3 regions of the Segeticoccus sp. genome follow, and region 3 is predicted to be linked to each of the others. Evidence: predicted binding sites of a transcription regulator. Region 3 holds the regulator's gene; each other region holds the start of a gene.
The links. The regulator HspR, encoded in region 3, represses chaperone genes until heat shock. The targets are predictions, from matches to a motif close to AAGTTGAGTCNNNNNGACTCAACTT.

Region 1 (5,110 bases), on a different contig from region 3:
GCAGACATTGAGGCACGCCGAGCAGCGGATGCAGTGCAGCGCGGTGCGGCCCAGCTCGTCGGCCAGGACGTGGGTCCGGCCGTTGTCCAGCAGCACGACGTGGAACTCCTGGGGACCGTCCCCTTCGGTGACGCCGGTCCAGGTGGAGGTGTAGGGGTTCATCCGCTCCCCCGTGGAGGACCGCGGCAGCAGCTGCAGGAAGACCTCGAGGTCGCGCCAGGTCGGCACGAGCTTCTCGATGCCCATCACCGTGATCAGCGTCTCCGGCAGCGTCAGGCACATCCGCCCGTTGCCCTCGGACTCGACCACCATGAGCGTCCCGGTCTCGGCGACGCCGAAGTTGGCGCCGCTGATCGCCACCTTGGCCCGCAGGAAGGTCCGCCGCAGGTGCCGCCGCGCGGCCTCGGCCAGCGCGGCAGGCTCGTCGGTCAGCTCCGGCCCCGCCTCGGGCATCTCCCGCACGAAGATGTCGCGGATCTCGGCCCGCCCGCGGTGGATGGCCGGCACGAGGATGTGGGAGGGGCTGTCGTGCCCGAGCTGGACGATGAGCTCGGCCAGGTCCGTCTCGTGCGGCGTGATGCCCGCGGCCTCGAGCGCCTCGTTGAGCCCGATCTCCTGGGTGGCCATCGACTTGACCTTGACCACCTCGTCCTGACCGGTGGCCCGGACCAGGTCGGTGACGATGCGATTGGCCTCGGCCGCGTCGCGGGCCCAGTGCACGACACCACCGCGCTGGGTGACCTTGGCCTCGAACTGCTCCAGCAGCTCGGGCAGCCGGTCCATCGTCGCGGTCTTGAGGGCGCTGCCGGCGTCACGCAGCTGCTCCCAGTCCGGCACCTCGTCCACCACCGCGGCGCGCTTGGCCCGGATGGTGCGCGTCGCGTGGCCCAGGTTGCGCCGCAGCCGTGCGTCACGCAGCTCGTGCCGCGCCGCCTGCGGGAACGGCTCGTCGCCGCTGAGGTGACCCACCCCGGCAGGGGCGACGGGTCCGGGAACCCCCGTGCTCGGCATACCGAGGAACACACTCATCAGGCCACCCCCTGCTGGCTCGCCAAGACTTCCGCGAGGTGCACCGGGCGGATGCCGGTGCGCATCCGGCCCAGCCCCCCGCCGATGTGCATCAGGCAGGACATGTCCCCGGCGGTGACCACCTCCGCGTGCGTGCTCATCACGTTGCTCATCTTGTCGGCCAGCATCGCCGTCGAGGTCTCGGCGTTCTTGATCGCGAAGGTGCCGCCGAAGCCGCAGCACTGCTCCGCCGCGGGCAGCTCCACCAGGTCGATCCCCCGCACGGCGCGCAGCAGCTGCAACGGCTTGTCCGGGCCCTGCCGCGTGGCCCCGACCATCTCGCCGGCCACGTGCAGCAGGCGCAGCGAGTGGCAGGTGGGGTGGTAGGTGACCCGGTGCGGGTAGCTCGCCCCCACGTCGGTCACGCCCAGCACGTCCACCAGCAGCTCGGACAGCTCATAGGTGCGGTCGGCGACCTTCTCGGCCCGCGCCCCCAGCGCCTCGTCCCCGGCCCGGCGGGCGATCGTCGCGTGCTGGTGGCGCACCGACCCGGCACACGACCCGGACGGGGCCACGATCGCCTCGACATCCGCCTCCAGCGCGGCCTCGAACACCTCCACGTGGTGACGGACCAGACCGAGCGCATCCTGCTGGTAGCCGGTGTTGGTGTGCATCTGGCCACAGCAGGTCTGTGCTGCCGGGAAGACGACCTGGTGGCCCAGGCGTTCGAGGATCGTGACGGTCGCCTTGCCCACGTCGGGGAAGAGCACGTCGCCGAGACAGGTGACGAACAGTCCGATCCGCATGGCCCCAGTCTGCCGCCCCTGTCCACCCTGTCGCCTCTTCCGCTGACGGCGAACATGAGCCGGTGCGGCTCAAGGCGGTGGAACAGGGGGGAGCAGCGCGGCGTTGTCCCGATCGTGCATCGGTCCCGCACGGCGCGGGTACTGGTGCCCCTGAGCACAGATAGCATCGAGGTATCTCGATAGCGAGGAGCAGACGATGTTCGAACGGTTCACCGACCGGGCCCGGCGGGTTGTGGTGCTGGCGCAGGAAGAAGCGCGCATGCTCAACCACAACTACATCGGGACCGAGCACATCCTGCTCGGCCTCATTCACGAAGGAGAAGGCGTCGCCGCCAAGGCTCTGGAGAGCCTGGGCATCTCGCTCGACGCCGTGCGCGAGCAGGTTCAGGAAATCATCGGCCAGGGTCAGCAGGCCCCGACCGGGCACATTCCCTTCACCCCCCGCGCCAAGAAGGTGCTCGAGCTGTCCCTGCGAGAGGGACTGCAGCTCGGCCACAACTACATCGGCACCGAGCACATCCTGCTCGGCCTCATCCGCGAGGGTGAGGGTGTCGCGGCGCAGGTCCTGGTCAAGCTGGGGGCGGACCTCAACCGGGTGCGGCAGCAGGTCATCCAGCTGCTGTCCGGCTACCAGGGCAAGGAGCCGCAGGGGGCCGGGGTCGGCGGCAGCGCCGAGGCGACCCCGAGCGGGTCGCTGGTGCTCGACCAGTTCGGCCGCAACCTGACCCAGGCCGCCCGAGAGGGCAAGCTCGACCCCGTCATCGGTCGTGAGAAAGAGATCGAGCGGGTCATGCAGGTCCTCTCCAGACGGACGAAGAACAACCCGGTACTCATCGGGGAGCCGGGCGTCGGCAAGACCGCCGTCGTCGAGGGTCTTGCCGCCGACATCGTCAAGGGCGAGGTGCCCGAGACGTTGAAGGACAAGCAGCTCTACACCCTCGACCTCGGCGCGCTCGTCGCCGGCAGCCGCTACCGCGGTGACTTCGAGGAGCGCCTGAAGAAGGTGCTCAAGGAGATCCGGACGCGCGGCGACATCATCCTGTTCATCGACGAGATCCACACCCTCGTCGGTGCCGGGGCCGCCGAGGGCGCGATCGACGCCGCCAGCATCCTCAAGCCGATGCTGGCCCGGGGCGAGCTGCAGACCATCGGCGCGACGACACTCGACGAGTACCGCAAGCACGTCGAGAAGGACGCCGCGCTCGAGCGTCGGTTCCAGCCGATCCAGGTCAACGAGCCGAACCTCGCGCACGCCATCGAGATCCTCAAGGGGCTGCGCGACCGCTACGAGGCGCACCACCGCGTCTCGATCACGGACGCGGCGCTGGCCACGGCGGCCAACCTGGCCGACCGCTACATCAACGACCGGTTCCTGCCCGACAAGGCGATCGACCTGATCGACGAGGCCGGCGCCCGGTTGCGGATCCGCCGGATGACTGCGCCGCCGGACCTGCGCGAGTTCGACGAGAAGATCGCGCACGTGCGCCGCGAGAAGGAGTCCGCGATCGACGCGCAGGACTTCGAGAAGGCCGCGTCGCTGCGGGACGACGAGAAGCAGCTGCTCGAGCAGAAGGCGCAGCGCGAGAAGGAGTGGCGCAGCGGCGACATGGACGTCGTCGCAGAGGTCGACGAGGAGCTCATCGCCGAGGTCCTCGCCGCGTCCACCGGCATCCCGGTGTTCAAGCTGACCGAGGAGGAGTCCAGCCGGCTGCTCCACATGGAGGACGAGCTGCACAAGCGGATCGTCGGCATGGACGACGCCATCAAGGCCCTGTCCCAGGCGATCCGGCGCACCCGCGCCGGGTTGAAGGACCCGCGCCGTCCCGGTGGGTCGTTCATCTTCGCCGGGCCGACCGGTGTCGGCAAGACCGAGCTCGCCAAGACGCTGGCCGAGTTCCTCTTCGGTGACGAGGACAGCCTGATCCAGCTCGACATGAGCGAGTTCTCCGAGAAGCACACCGTCTCGCGGCTGTTCGGCTCGCCTCCCGGTTACGTGGGGTACGAGGAGGGCGGCCAGCTCACCGAGAAGGTGCGGCGCAAGCCGTTCTCGGTCGTGCTCTTCGACGAGGTCGAGAAGGCCCACCCCGACATCTTCAACTCGCTGTTGCAGATCCTCGAGGACGGCCGGCTCACCGACTCCCAGGGCCGGGTGGTCGACTTCAAGAACACCGTCATCATCATGACCACCAACCTCGGCACGCGGGACATCGCCAAGGGCGTCTCGCTCGGCTTCACGCCGGGCGGCGACACCCAGACGTCCTACGAGAAGATGAAGAACAAGGTCACGGACGAGCTCAAGCAGCACTTCCGGCCCGAGTTCCTCAACCGGGTGGACGACACCATCGTCTTCCCGCAGCTGACCGAGGACGAGATCGTCGCGATCGTCGACCTGATGGTCGCCCGCCTCGACGAGCGGCTGAAGGACAAGGACATGGGCATCGAGCTCACCGCGTCCGCCAAGAAGCTGCTGGCCAAGCGCGGCTACGACCCGGTGCTCGGGGCGCGGCCGCTGCGTCGGGCGATCCAGCGCGACATCGAGGACATGCTCTCCGAGAAGATCCTCTACGGCGAGATCGGTGCCGGCGAGGTCGTGGTGGTCGACACCGAGGGCGAGGGCAAGGAGGCGCAGTTCACCTTCAAGGGCACGCCCCACTCGCGCGTCCCGGACGCCCCGCCGGTCGAGGCCACCCAGGAGTGACGTCCTCACGGTAGTTCCTCGCTGAACCCCCGGTATGCCGGCCGCTCACCGTCAGGTGGGCGGCCGGCATACGTCTGTCCGGGGACGTGCCCGCGGGGTGGGTTCCGACGTAGGGTCACGGCATGGTCGCTGAGACCTCGCACGTGCGGTCGGCGCCGGGACGCGGCCCGATCGGGCGGGCCGTGGGCTACCGGTATGCCGGGATGCCGGCGGGTGCCCACCGCGGCGTCCCGAGCCGGTGGCTGACCCTCATCGTCACCCTCGAGGAGCCGCTCGACGTGACCGACGGGTCCGGGCGGCGCGGCCGGTTCGACGCGATGGTGGCCGGGCTGGACGACACGGCCTCGCTGATCCGCCACGAGGGGCGGATGAGCGGGGTGCAGCTCGACCTCGACCCGCTGGCGGCCAGAGCAGTGTTCGGGATGCCGGCGAGCGAGCTGGTCCGCCGGTCGGTCGCGCTCGAGGACGTCTGGGGGACTGCAGCGGTACGGCTGCGCGAGCAGCTGCACGAGGAGGGCGACGGGGTGGCCCGGCTCGAGCTCGTCCTGGCCGAGGTCGAGCGGCGTCTCGGCGAGGCAGCCGCGCCGCAGCCGGAGGT
Region 2 (5,110 bases), on a different contig from region 3:
CCCTCGAGCTCAACCTGCAGCTCTCGGGCGTGGGTTCCCGGCTGCCGGACTGGATCAGCCAGCGCATGGGACTGACGGCCGAGGACCTGCTCCGCCGCGGCGCGGTCACCGTGGTCGGCGACGACCCCGCCGAGGCGGCCGAGCAGCTCCGCGCGATGCGCGAGCGCACCGGCATCAGCTACCTCAGTGTGTCGGGTGAGTTCGCCGACCTCTTCGCGCCCGTGGTGCGCGAGCTCGCGGGAACCTGAGGGCTGAGACGGGCCGAGCCAGCGGGCGCCGCCTCTCAACCTGGGAGCCCCTACCGGCGTCAACAGGACAGGGCCGCTCCCGATGGTCCGCACCTGGCGCGGCTCGTCCCGGCGAGACCGTCGCCGGGCAACGGACCAGAGGTGGTCGTCATGAGAATTCCGTTGCCTTCACTCACCGTGGGACTCGCCGTGGCGGCGGCCGCCGTCGCGGTCCCCAGTGCCCTCGCTGCGCCGGGCGCAAGCCAGCCGACGAGTCGGGCCGTCAGCCAAGCGCGGGCTGAGGACGCCGTGCCGGGCGCCGGGGCCGCGCACAGCAGACCGAAACAGGTGGTGATCGCGCGCACCGAGCTGGCCACGACCCGGGCGTGGCTCAGCGTCCGCCGCACGAGCCGGTACGAGGGTGCCGTCCGCCTACACGTGAGCCTGCTGAACAACGGCACGTGGACGTCGGCCGGGTCGCTGCCGGTCAGCGACGCCTTCTGGTACGTCGCGACCGGCCCCGGTGCGCTGTGCACCTGGTCGGTGGGGGAATCCGCCGACTCCGGCCAGACCTCCCCACCGGTCCTCACCACGCGTCCGATCACGGTGCGGCTGCTGCAGAGCCCCGCCCTCGGCTGCGGGCAGACCTTCCACTTCCACGTGCAGTACGGTCACCTGGCCCCCGGACAGTGACCGGCCGGTGGCCCCGCCGGTGACCCAGCCGGTGCAGGTGATCGTTGCTCGGCTGCGGTGATCGGTCGACGGCCGACCAGCTCCTCGCACTGTTGCTGAAGGATCGCGGTCCCCGCGAGCGGCGACCCTTCAGCAACAACGCCGGGTCGGGTCCGCAGCGACGCCGGGTCGGGTCAGCAACAACGCCGGGCCGGGTCCGCAGCAACGCCGGGTCGGCGCGGGCGTTAGCCTCGCCGGGTGTCGTCCACCTACCGCACCGTCGCCGGCCCCGGCTCGGCGGAGACCGAGGTCCGGCGCTCGCGGTTCCGGTGCACCCTCGAGCGGGTGGAGAGCGAGGACGCCGCCCGCGCCGTGCTCGACCGGTGCCGCCGGGCGTATCCCGACGCGGGGCACCACTGTTCGGCCTTCGTCATCGGGCCGCGCGCAGAGCTCGAACGCTCCAGTGACGACGGCGAACCGTCCGGCACGGCCGGCGCGCCCATGCTCGAGGTGCTGCGGGGACACGGGATCACCGACGTGGCCGCCGTCGTGACGCGGTGGTTCGGCGGGGTGCTGCTCGGCACCGGCGGGTTGTCGCGCGCCTATGCCGACGCGGTGCGCGCCGCGCTGGACACGGTGCGGATCCAGGAGCGCCAGCTCCGGCAGCTCCTCGAGGTCGAGGCGGACCATGCGGTCGCCGGCCGGCTGGAGCACGAGCTGCGGCTGACTGACGCGACCGTGCAGGACGTGCAGTATGCCGAGCACGTCACCTTCCGGATCGCCGTCGCCCCCGAGCGTGCGGACCAGGTGGCCGCCACCGTCGCCGCACTGACCGGCGGCACGACGACTCCGGTGCCGGTCGCCGAGGTCTGGGTCGACGTCTGAGCGGGCAGATCGTCGCCGCCGATCATTGTGGCGTTCTGGTCGCCCCAGCAGCCAGAACGTCACAATGATCGGGGGCGGTGACTCAGTGGCTGACCGCCTGCTCCTTGGGCACCTTCTTGCGCCGGCCGCACGCGAGGCACGTGTCGACATACGAGGTGCTGACGGGGAACAGCGGGAGAAAGAAGAAGGTCAGCTTGCGCACCTGCCTGGCCACCTCGTGCGCCGCTCGGGCGCCGCAGGTCTCACACGTCGTGACGAAGGTGTCGACGACGGTGAGGTACGTCTTCAGCCCGAGGATCAGGATCATGCCCCAGTCTCCCCTCGGGCCAGAGACCGCCGCAGCCGGGCGTCGGCGCGAGGACGGGCCTGCGCCGACAGGCTCGCGCCGACGGGCCCGCGCCGAGGTGGCACGGGCCCGTCGTGGCGGTCGGGTGGCGTGGGCGCGAGGCCCGGCCCGGTTCAGCCCTCCTGCTCGGACTGCGGCTCGGCGCCCTCGGACTCGGGCTCGGAGGCCGGGCTCTCCACGGCCGGGGCCGCCGAGGTGACGGCGATCCGGCGCGGCTCGGTGCCGGCATACGCACCGGCGACCCGCACGGTCAGGACGCCCTGGTCGTAGGACGCGCTCACCGCGTCGGCGCTGACGTGCTCGGGCAGGGTGAAGCTGCGGCGGAAGGAGCCGTAGCGGATCTCGCGCAGGGAGCGGCCCTCGGTGTCATCGGCGCGCTCGTCGCGGCGCTCACCGCGCACGACCAGGCGGCCCCGGTCGACCTCGACGGTCACGTCGTTGTCCAGGTCCATGCCCGGCAGCTCGAGCCGGACCACCGCGTCCTCGCCCTCCTTGTGCACCTCGGCCGCGGGGGTGAAGCCGACGGTCGGGCGGACGGCGGTGGGGAAGGCCCGCCGCATCATGGCGTCGAACGCCGTCAGCTCACTGAACGGGTCGCGCCGGGTCACCAGCATGCGTTCCATGTCTCTCCTCGATGAGGTCTGGTCCGGACCTCCCGGACCGTTCACCGGGTACAACTTGAGTCGGGTTAACTCAATTCCCGGTTCAGCGTGTCGTCAGGGTGAGCGCCCTAGCATCGGGCCGTGTCGGTCCTGCGCCCCCACTGGCGCGTCGTCGCGGTCGCGGTGGCCCTCCTGGTTGCCGCGGCCCTCGCGGGTGCCTGGTGGAGCGGGCGCGTGCCGCCGGGCGCAAGCGCGGCGGGCTCGCCGCCGCGGCACGGTGCCGGCGCCTCGGCCAGCGGCAGTCCTTCGGCTCGACACTTCGGGGTCCGTCCGCCGCCCCGCCCCGGGTCGGCGGCATGGACCCGGCGCGAGAACGCCCGGCCCGGATCGACGGCCTGGCGGATCCCCCCGGGCAAGGTGGCGGGTGAGCACGCCCTTGCCGGGTATGCCGACCACGTCAGTGTCCTGCCCGGGCAACAGTTCCGGTTGTTCGTCTCCTGCACCCGCGGGAGCGTGACGGCGCGGGCCTTCCGGCTCGGCTGGTACCACGGCAAGGGTGCCCGGTTGGTCTGGCGCTCGCGGCCCTTTCGCCCCGGCCGGCAGGCGGGGGCGCGGCTGCTGGCCGACCGCACCGTCGTCGCTCCGTGGACGCCGTCCCTGACCGTCTCCACGAAAGGCTGGCCCCCCGGCACCTACCTGCTGCTGCTGCGCGCGGCGGACGGCTCGGAGAAGTACGTGCCCCTCACCGTCCGCTCGACGACGACGGCCGGCGCGGTGGTGCTCGTCAACGCGGTGACCACCTACGAGGCGTACAACGACTGGGGCGGCTACTCGCTCTACCGCGGCACGGACGGGCGCCGGGCCTACCGGGTGAGCTTCGACCGACCCTACGACGGCAACGGCGCCACCGAGCTGCTCAACTTCGAGGCGGCCACCATCCAGCGGGCCGAGCGGCAGGGGCTGGCGCTCGCCTACGTGACGAGCCTCGACCTGGACCGCTTCCCGCGGCTCCTGGCCGGCGCCCGCGGCGTGGTGTCGATGGGGCACGACGAGTACTGGACCGTCCCGATGCGCCGCCACGTCGAGGCGGCGCGCGGCCGCGGGACCAACGTGGCGTTCCTCGGCGCGAACGCCGACTACTGGCGGGTCCGCTTCGCCCCCGGGCTGCACGGAGCCGACCGGATGCTGGTGGGCTACAAGGCGGACGCGGCGGTGGCCGACCCGGTGCACGACGCGGTGGACACGACGGCGATGTGGCGCCAGCCACCGCACGCCGATCCGGAGAACAGCCTGACCGGCCAGCTCTACGAGTGCTTTCCCGCACACGGGCCGATGGTCGTGCGCGACCCCGGTTTCTTCCTCTTCCGCGGAACCGCTGCGCGCGCCGGGAGCTCGTATGCCGGGCTCGTCGGCACCGAGATCGACCGCGCCTACCCGATCCCCGGGACACCGCGGAACCTGCAGGTGGCGGCCCACTCGCCGGTCGCCTGCGACGACACCGGACCGACCTTCTCGGACCTGACCTACTACACGACCGCGTCGGGCGCCGGCGTCGTGGACACCGGGACGATGCTGTGGGTCCGTGCCCTGCGGGGCCCCAGCCCGGTCGAAGGCATCGACGCCCGGACGTCGCAGTTCGTGCGGCGCGTCACGACGAACCTGTTCGCCGCCATGGCCGCCGGGCCGATGGGGCACGCGCACCCGGCTCGCGGCGACCTCGCGGCGCTGCACGCCTCCGCGTCCACGCGGACCGGCACCGGCGGGTACTACACCCTGCCGTGAACGGCTGCTCCCCGGATCGCGTTGAACTACCGTGGGGCCATGGGTGAGGACGTGTCCACCGAGTCCTTGGCCGACGTGGTCGCCGGCTACGGGTTCGCCTACCTGGTGACCGTGACCGCGGACGGCGGACCGCACGCCGTGGCCACCGCCCCGCGCGTCGTCGGTGACGCCGTCGTGGTCGACGAGGTGGGGTCGCGCAGCAGAACGAACGCCACGGAGCGGCCGAAGGTCTCGCTGCTCTACCCGCCGTCCGACCCCGACGGGCACTCCCTGATCGTCGACGGGGTGGCCTCGGTCGCCGACGCCGGTGTCACCATCGCGCCCACCCGCGCGGTGCGGCACCGCCCGCACGAACGCCCCGGTGGCGGGGTGTCGGCCTCGGGCTGCGGCTCCGACTGCCTGCCCGTCGACCTCCCGGCCTCCGCACCGAGCGTCTGACCGTTCCGGCAGCCCCTCAGCGGGTCGCCTCGGCGAGCAGCTCCAGGACGTGTCGGTAGGGACGGCCCGTGGCGCGGGTCATCCCGATCTCACACGTGCGGTTGACCGACGCGTATGCCGCGAACTCTCGCGTGCGGACCTCCGCGGCCTCCGGGCCG
Region 3 (5,110 bases):
GACGCGTTCCAGCGCCAGCTCACCTGACCGCTGGCCGTGCGCTGTTGCTGGGGGCCCGCCGCTCCTCACTGGGCCGTGCGCTGTTGCTGAGGGCCCGCCGCTCCGGGAGACCGCGATGCTTCAGCAACAGCGCGCTGGCGAGTGGCCCGCTGTGCGACCGGTGGGGTCAGACGACGCCCAGGGCGAGCATGGCGTCCGCGACCTGGATGAAGGCGGACGCATTGGCCCCGAGCACGAGGTTGCCAGGGGTTCCGTAGGCGTCGGCGGTCTCGGCGCAGCGGTCATAGATACTGCGCATGATCTCGGCGAGCCGCTGCTCGGTGTAGTCGAAGGTCCACGAGTCGCGTGAGGCGTTCTGCTGCATCTCCAACGCGCTGGTCGCGACACCGCCGGCGTTCGCGGCCTTGCCCGGGGCGAACAGGACACCGGCGTCGGTGAGCACCTTGACCGCCTCGGGCGTGGTGGGCATGTTGGCGCCCTCCCCCACGGCGCGGCAGCCGCCCTTGACGAGGAACTGCGCGTCCTCGGCATTGATCTCGTTCTGGGTCGCCGAGGGCAGCGCGACGTCGCACGGCACCTGCCAGATGCTGCCCTCGGTGGCGTACCGGGCGCTGGAACCGCGCAGCTCGGCATACTCCGAGATCCGCCCGCGACGCACCTCCTTGACCTCCTTGAGCAGGTTGAGGTCGATGCCGGTCTCCTCGACGACGTAGCCGCTGGAGTCCGAGCAGGCGATCACGGTGCCGCCGAGCTCGTGGACCTTCTCGATGGCGTAGATCGCCACGTTGCCTGAGCCGGAGACGATGACCTTGCTGCCGTCGAAGGAGTGGCCGTTGCCCCGCAGCATCTCGTCGACGAAGTACACGGTCCCGTAGCCGGTGGCCTCCTTGCGGACCTGGGAACCACCCCAGCCGAGGCCCTTGCCGGTGAGCACACCGGACTCGTAGCGGTTGGTGATCCGCTTGTACTGCCCGAAGAGGTAGCCGATCTCGCGACCCCCGACGCCGATGTCGCCGGCCGGGACGTCGGTGTACTCCCCCAGGTGGCGGTACAGCTCGTTCATGAACGACTGGCAGAACCGCATGATCTCAAGGTCCGAGCGGCCCTTGGGGTCGAAGTCCGAGCCGCCCTTCCCGCCGCCGATCGGCAGGCCGGTCAGCGCGTTCTTGAAAACCTGCTCGAAGCCGAGGAACTTGATGATGCCGAGGTAGACGCTCGGGTGGAAGCGCAAACCTCCCTTGAACGGGCCGAGCGCGGAGTTGAACTCCACGCGGAAGCCCCGGTTGATCTGGACGGTGCCGGCGTCGTCGACCCACGGGACGCGGAAGATGATCTGCCGCTCCGGCTCGCAGATGCGCTCGATGACGCGTGCGTCGGCATACTCCGGGTGCCGCGCGATCACGGCGCCGAGGCTGTCCAGGACCTCGCGCACCGCCTGGTGGAACTCCGTCTCGCCGGCGTTGCGGCGCAGGACCTCTTCATAGATCGGCTCGAGCGTCGGGTTGAGCGCAGCGGACACGTGTCACCTCCGGGCAGTTCATGGGGTCTTGCTTCGTCAGGCTAGCCCGCTCGTCCCAGAGGACGAGATGCGTGCCCGCCCAGCGGACAGCCCGGAGCCACCCGCCGCTCCCCCCTTGCCGTTGTTGCTGACGCCGGCGTGCTCCGGCCGACCGCGTTCGCTCAGCAACAAAGCGAGGTCGGGGCGGCAGGGGCCTTGCACTCGTAAAGGTGTAAGGGTGTAATTACTGCATGAACGAAATGCAGGCATGGCTCGCCGGGCGGTTGCCCGACGGCTGGTTCACCGAGGCGCCGACCGTGACGGTCGACCGGGACGAGATCCTGGTCGTGGGCCGGCTGGCCGAGCCCTCCACGGAGGCGCAGACGAGCCCCGAGACCGACACTCCCCAGGAGGCGACGGCGGCAGAGAGCCCCTCGGAGGGTTCCGCCGAGGCCGACCGGCAGGCCGCCCAGGCAGGCCGGATCAACCGGTTCCGCGAGGAGACCCGCGGCAAGCGGATGCGGATCGCCGACGAGGCCGAGGCCCGGTTCGGGCGCAAGGTGGCGTGGGGCGCGGCGTGCGGCGAGACCCGTCACGTCTTCACGAACCTGGCGGTGCCGGTGATGACCCGGCTGCGCCAGCCCGAGCGGCAGGTCCTCGACACGCTCATCGACGGTGGTGTCGCGCGCTCCAGGTCGGAGGCGCTGGCGTGGTGCGTCCGGCTCGTCGGGCAGCACGAGGATGAGTGGCTCACGCGGCTGCGCGAGGCGCTCGTCGGGGTGGCGGAGGCCCGCGAGGCGGGTCCGGCCGCCTGAGCCACGTCACCGGGCCCCGCCGGGTGACTGGACCGGGCCTGCGTCAGACGGTCACCGGTAGGAGCCCGGGCGCCAGAGCATCAGCGCACGCGACTCGGTGCGCTGCGGGCGCTCGCCCGCCCGCACGGCGACCACGTCTCCGGCCCGGCCCGCGGCGAAGACGCGCGCGCCGGTCTGCAGCGTCGCCTTGAGGTGGGCGTTCTCCTCGTCCAGCTCCCGCACCCGCGAGCGCAAGGCGCGCAACTGGTCCTCGAGCTCGAGGATCCGCTGGATGCCGGCCAGCGAGACGCCCTCCTCCTGGGAGAGGCGCTGCACCTGCCGGAGCAGGTCGACGTCGCGAGCCGAGTAGCGCCGGCCACCCCCGCTCGTGCGCGAGGGGGTGACCAGTCCGAGCCGGTCGTACTGTCGCAGGGTCTGGGCGTGCATGCCGGCTAGCTCCGCGGCGACGGAGATGACGAACACCGGGGTGTCGTCGTCGTGGCGGAAGCCGCCGGGTGTGGCCGACATCTACCTCACTCCCTCGCTCGCGCGAACAGCTCGGAGCGCGGGTCGACGCCGGCCTCCTCGGCCTGCAGCGTCTGGACCGCCTCCCGGGCCGTGTCCGACAGTCGTTGCGGGACAACGATCTTCACCTTGGCGAGCAGGTCGCCCGTCCCGTTCTTGGTCTGTATGCCGCGCCCCTTCAGCCGCAGCACGCGGCCGCTGGGTGTCCCCGCAGGCACCTTCACCTTGACCGGGTGCCCGGACAGGGTCGGCACCTCCACCGTGGTTCCGAGCGCCGCCTCGGCGAATGTCACCGGGAGGTCGACGGTGAGGTTGTTGCCGTCCCGGCCGAAGACCGGGTGCGGCTCCACGTGCACGGTCAGGATCATGTCGCCGCGGGGTGCTCCCGCGTCGCCCTGGTGGCCCTTCCCCCGCAGCCGGATCTTCTGGCCGTCCTTGACCCCCGCGGGGATCCGGGCAGTGATCCGCTGCCCGTCGGCGCCCTGCAGGGTGACGGTGTCACCCACGGTCGCCTGCCGGAAGCTCAGGCTCGTGCGCGCCGAGATGTCCTGTCCGGGGCGGGGTCCGCCGGGCGCGCCGAAGCCCCCGTAGCCGCGGCCCGCGCCGCCCCCGAACATGCCGCCGAGGATGTCCTCCAAGTCCGGTTGTGGTCCCCCGCCGCCGGTGTTGAAGCGCACGCGCCCTCCGCCGCCCTGGCCGAACAGGCCGCCGAAGAGGTCCTCGAACCCGGCGCCGGCACTCGCCCCGCCCGGCCCCCCGCCGGCGGTGAATCGGGCTCCGCCGTGGGCCATCTGGCGGATCGCGTCGTACTGGCGACGTTGCTCGGGATCGGAGAGGACGGCATACGCCTCGCCAATCTCCTTGAACCTCTGCTCGGCGGAGGCGTCCCCGGGCTTGGCGTCCGGGTGCCACTCACGCGCGAGCTTGCGGTAGGTCTTCTTGAGGGTCTTGTCGTCGACGTCGGGGGAGACACCGAGGACCTGGTAGAAGTCCTTCTCGAACCAGTCCTGGCTCGCCATTCAGCGTCTCCTTTGCCTGTGGTCTTTTGCGAATCTAGGGACTTTCCGGCCCGGGAACTCCCGAGATCTGCCGGGAACTCCCGAGATCGGCCGGGAACTCCCGAGATCGGCCGGAAAGGCCCTAGATTCGCGGGGTTGTCGTCAGCTCGGGTCGGCGACGGCGACGCGCGCCGGCCGGACGACCCGGTCGTTCATCTTGTAGCCCGGCTGCAGCACCTGCACGACGGTGGTCGTCTCGGTGCCCTCGGGCAGCTCGGCCTCGGTGTGCATCAGCGCCTCGTGGACGTTCGGGTCGAACGCCTCGCCCGCCTCGCCGTAGCGCTCCACGCCGTAGCGCTTCAGCGTCGCCTCGAGCTTGTCGGCGATCGCGGCGAACGGTCCCTCCTCGAGGTCCCCGTGCTGGCGCGCGAGGTGGATGTCGTCGAGCACCGGCAGCAGCGCCTCGACCACACCGCTCACCGCGAGGTCACGATGCAGCTCCCGGTCGCGGTCGACCCGCCGCTTGTAGTTGACGTACTCGGCGTTGAGCCGCTGCAGGTCACGCCGCAGGTCCTCGGCGAGCGTCGCGTCGGGGCTCGACTCCTCCGCCGGGCTCTCGGGCGTTGCTTCGGCACCGCTCGGCTCCGCCGGGTTCGCGGCCGGCTGGGCGGCCGGGTTCTCACCCGAGGAGCTGTATGCCGCCACGTCGCCTTCGCCGTCCGGCGCACCCGCCGTCGTGGCTCCGTCCGTCGTGGCTGCGGCCGTGGCACCGGTCGACGTCGCGGTCGACTCGTCCACGATCGAGCCCTCCTCGACGGGGCCGGTCTCGTCAGGAGCAGCCATCACTGCCTCCTCCTCGTTCGGGGTGGTCTCACTCGCGGGGACCCCGTCGGCACCGCGCACGGCGCCGGTCTCGGGGTCGATCCGTCGCTTGTCCTTGATCACCGGGCGCTGGGGGGCGGACTCCTCGTCCGCCCCCCGAGCGGCCCCGGTCCATCCGGTGTCGCGTTCGGTCACTTGGTGGACTGCTCGTCGTCGTCGATGACCTCGGCGTCGACCACGTCGTCCTGAGCCGAGCTCGACGAGCCCGTGGCACCGGCGTCGGGGCCAGCGGCACCCGCATCGGAGCCACCAGCGGCACCGGCACCTGCGCCCTCGGCCTGGGACGCGGCATACATCGCCGATCCCATCTTCTGGGAGGCCTCGGACAGCGTGGCCTGCTTGGCCTTGATGTCGTCGATGCTCGCGTTCGAGCCGTCCTTCAGGGCGTCCTTCAGGTCGGACAGGGCCGAGTC

Region 1: a site for HspR is predicted at 1,866-1,890, ahead of VFL99_RS14055 (ATP-dependent Clp protease ATP-binding subunit). Genes of this name have one in related genera too.
Region 2: a site for HspR is predicted at 2,806-2,830, ahead of VFL99_RS03590 (Hsp20/alpha crystallin family protein). Genes of this name have one in related genera too.

The regions. Positions count from the first base shown of each region.
Region 1 is NZ_DASSTI010000143.1:6,349-11,458, reverse strand. Features, by position in the region: partial or broken gene VFL99_RS14065 (lactate utilization protein B) at 1-1,029, opposite strand, end outside; gene VFL99_RS14060 ((Fe-S)-binding protein) at 1,029-1,814, opposite strand; gene VFL99_RS14055 (ATP-dependent Clp protease ATP-binding subunit) at 2,011-4,512, shown strand; gene VFL99_RS14050 (helix-turn-helix domain-containing protein) at 4,635-5,110, shown strand, end outside.
Region 2 is NZ_DASSTI010000032.1:580-5,689, forward strand. Features, by position in the region: partial or broken gene VFL99_RS03570 (LLM class flavin-dependent oxidoreductase) at 1-248, shown strand, start outside; gene VFL99_RS03575 (hypothetical protein) at 399-920, shown strand; gene VFL99_RS03580 (YigZ family protein) at 1,158-1,784, shown strand; gene VFL99_RS03585 (hypothetical protein) at 1,867-2,091, opposite strand; gene VFL99_RS03590 (Hsp20/alpha crystallin family protein) at 2,244-2,753, opposite strand; gene VFL99_RS03595 (N,N-dimethylformamidase beta subunit family domain-containing protein) at 2,874-4,514, shown strand; gene VFL99_RS03600 (pyridoxamine 5'-phosphate oxidase family protein) at 4,554-4,952, shown strand; gene VFL99_RS03605 (FAD-binding and (Fe-S)-binding domain-containing protein) at 4,969-5,110, opposite strand, start outside.
Region 3 is NZ_DASSTI010000059.1:12,550-17,659, forward strand. Features, by position in the region: gene VFL99_RS06700 (O-acetyl-ADP-ribose deacetylase) at 1-27, shown strand, start outside; gene gdhA (NADP-specific glutamate dehydrogenase) at 167-1,519, opposite strand; gene VFL99_RS06710 (hypothetical protein) at 1,750-2,313, shown strand; gene VFL99_RS06715 (heat shock protein transcriptional repressor HspR) at 2,365-2,820, opposite strand; gene VFL99_RS06720 (DnaJ C-terminal domain-containing protein) at 2,826-3,836, opposite strand; gene VFL99_RS06725 (nucleotide exchange factor GrpE) at 3,978-4,832, opposite strand; gene dnaK (molecular chaperone DnaK) at 4,829-5,110, opposite strand, start outside.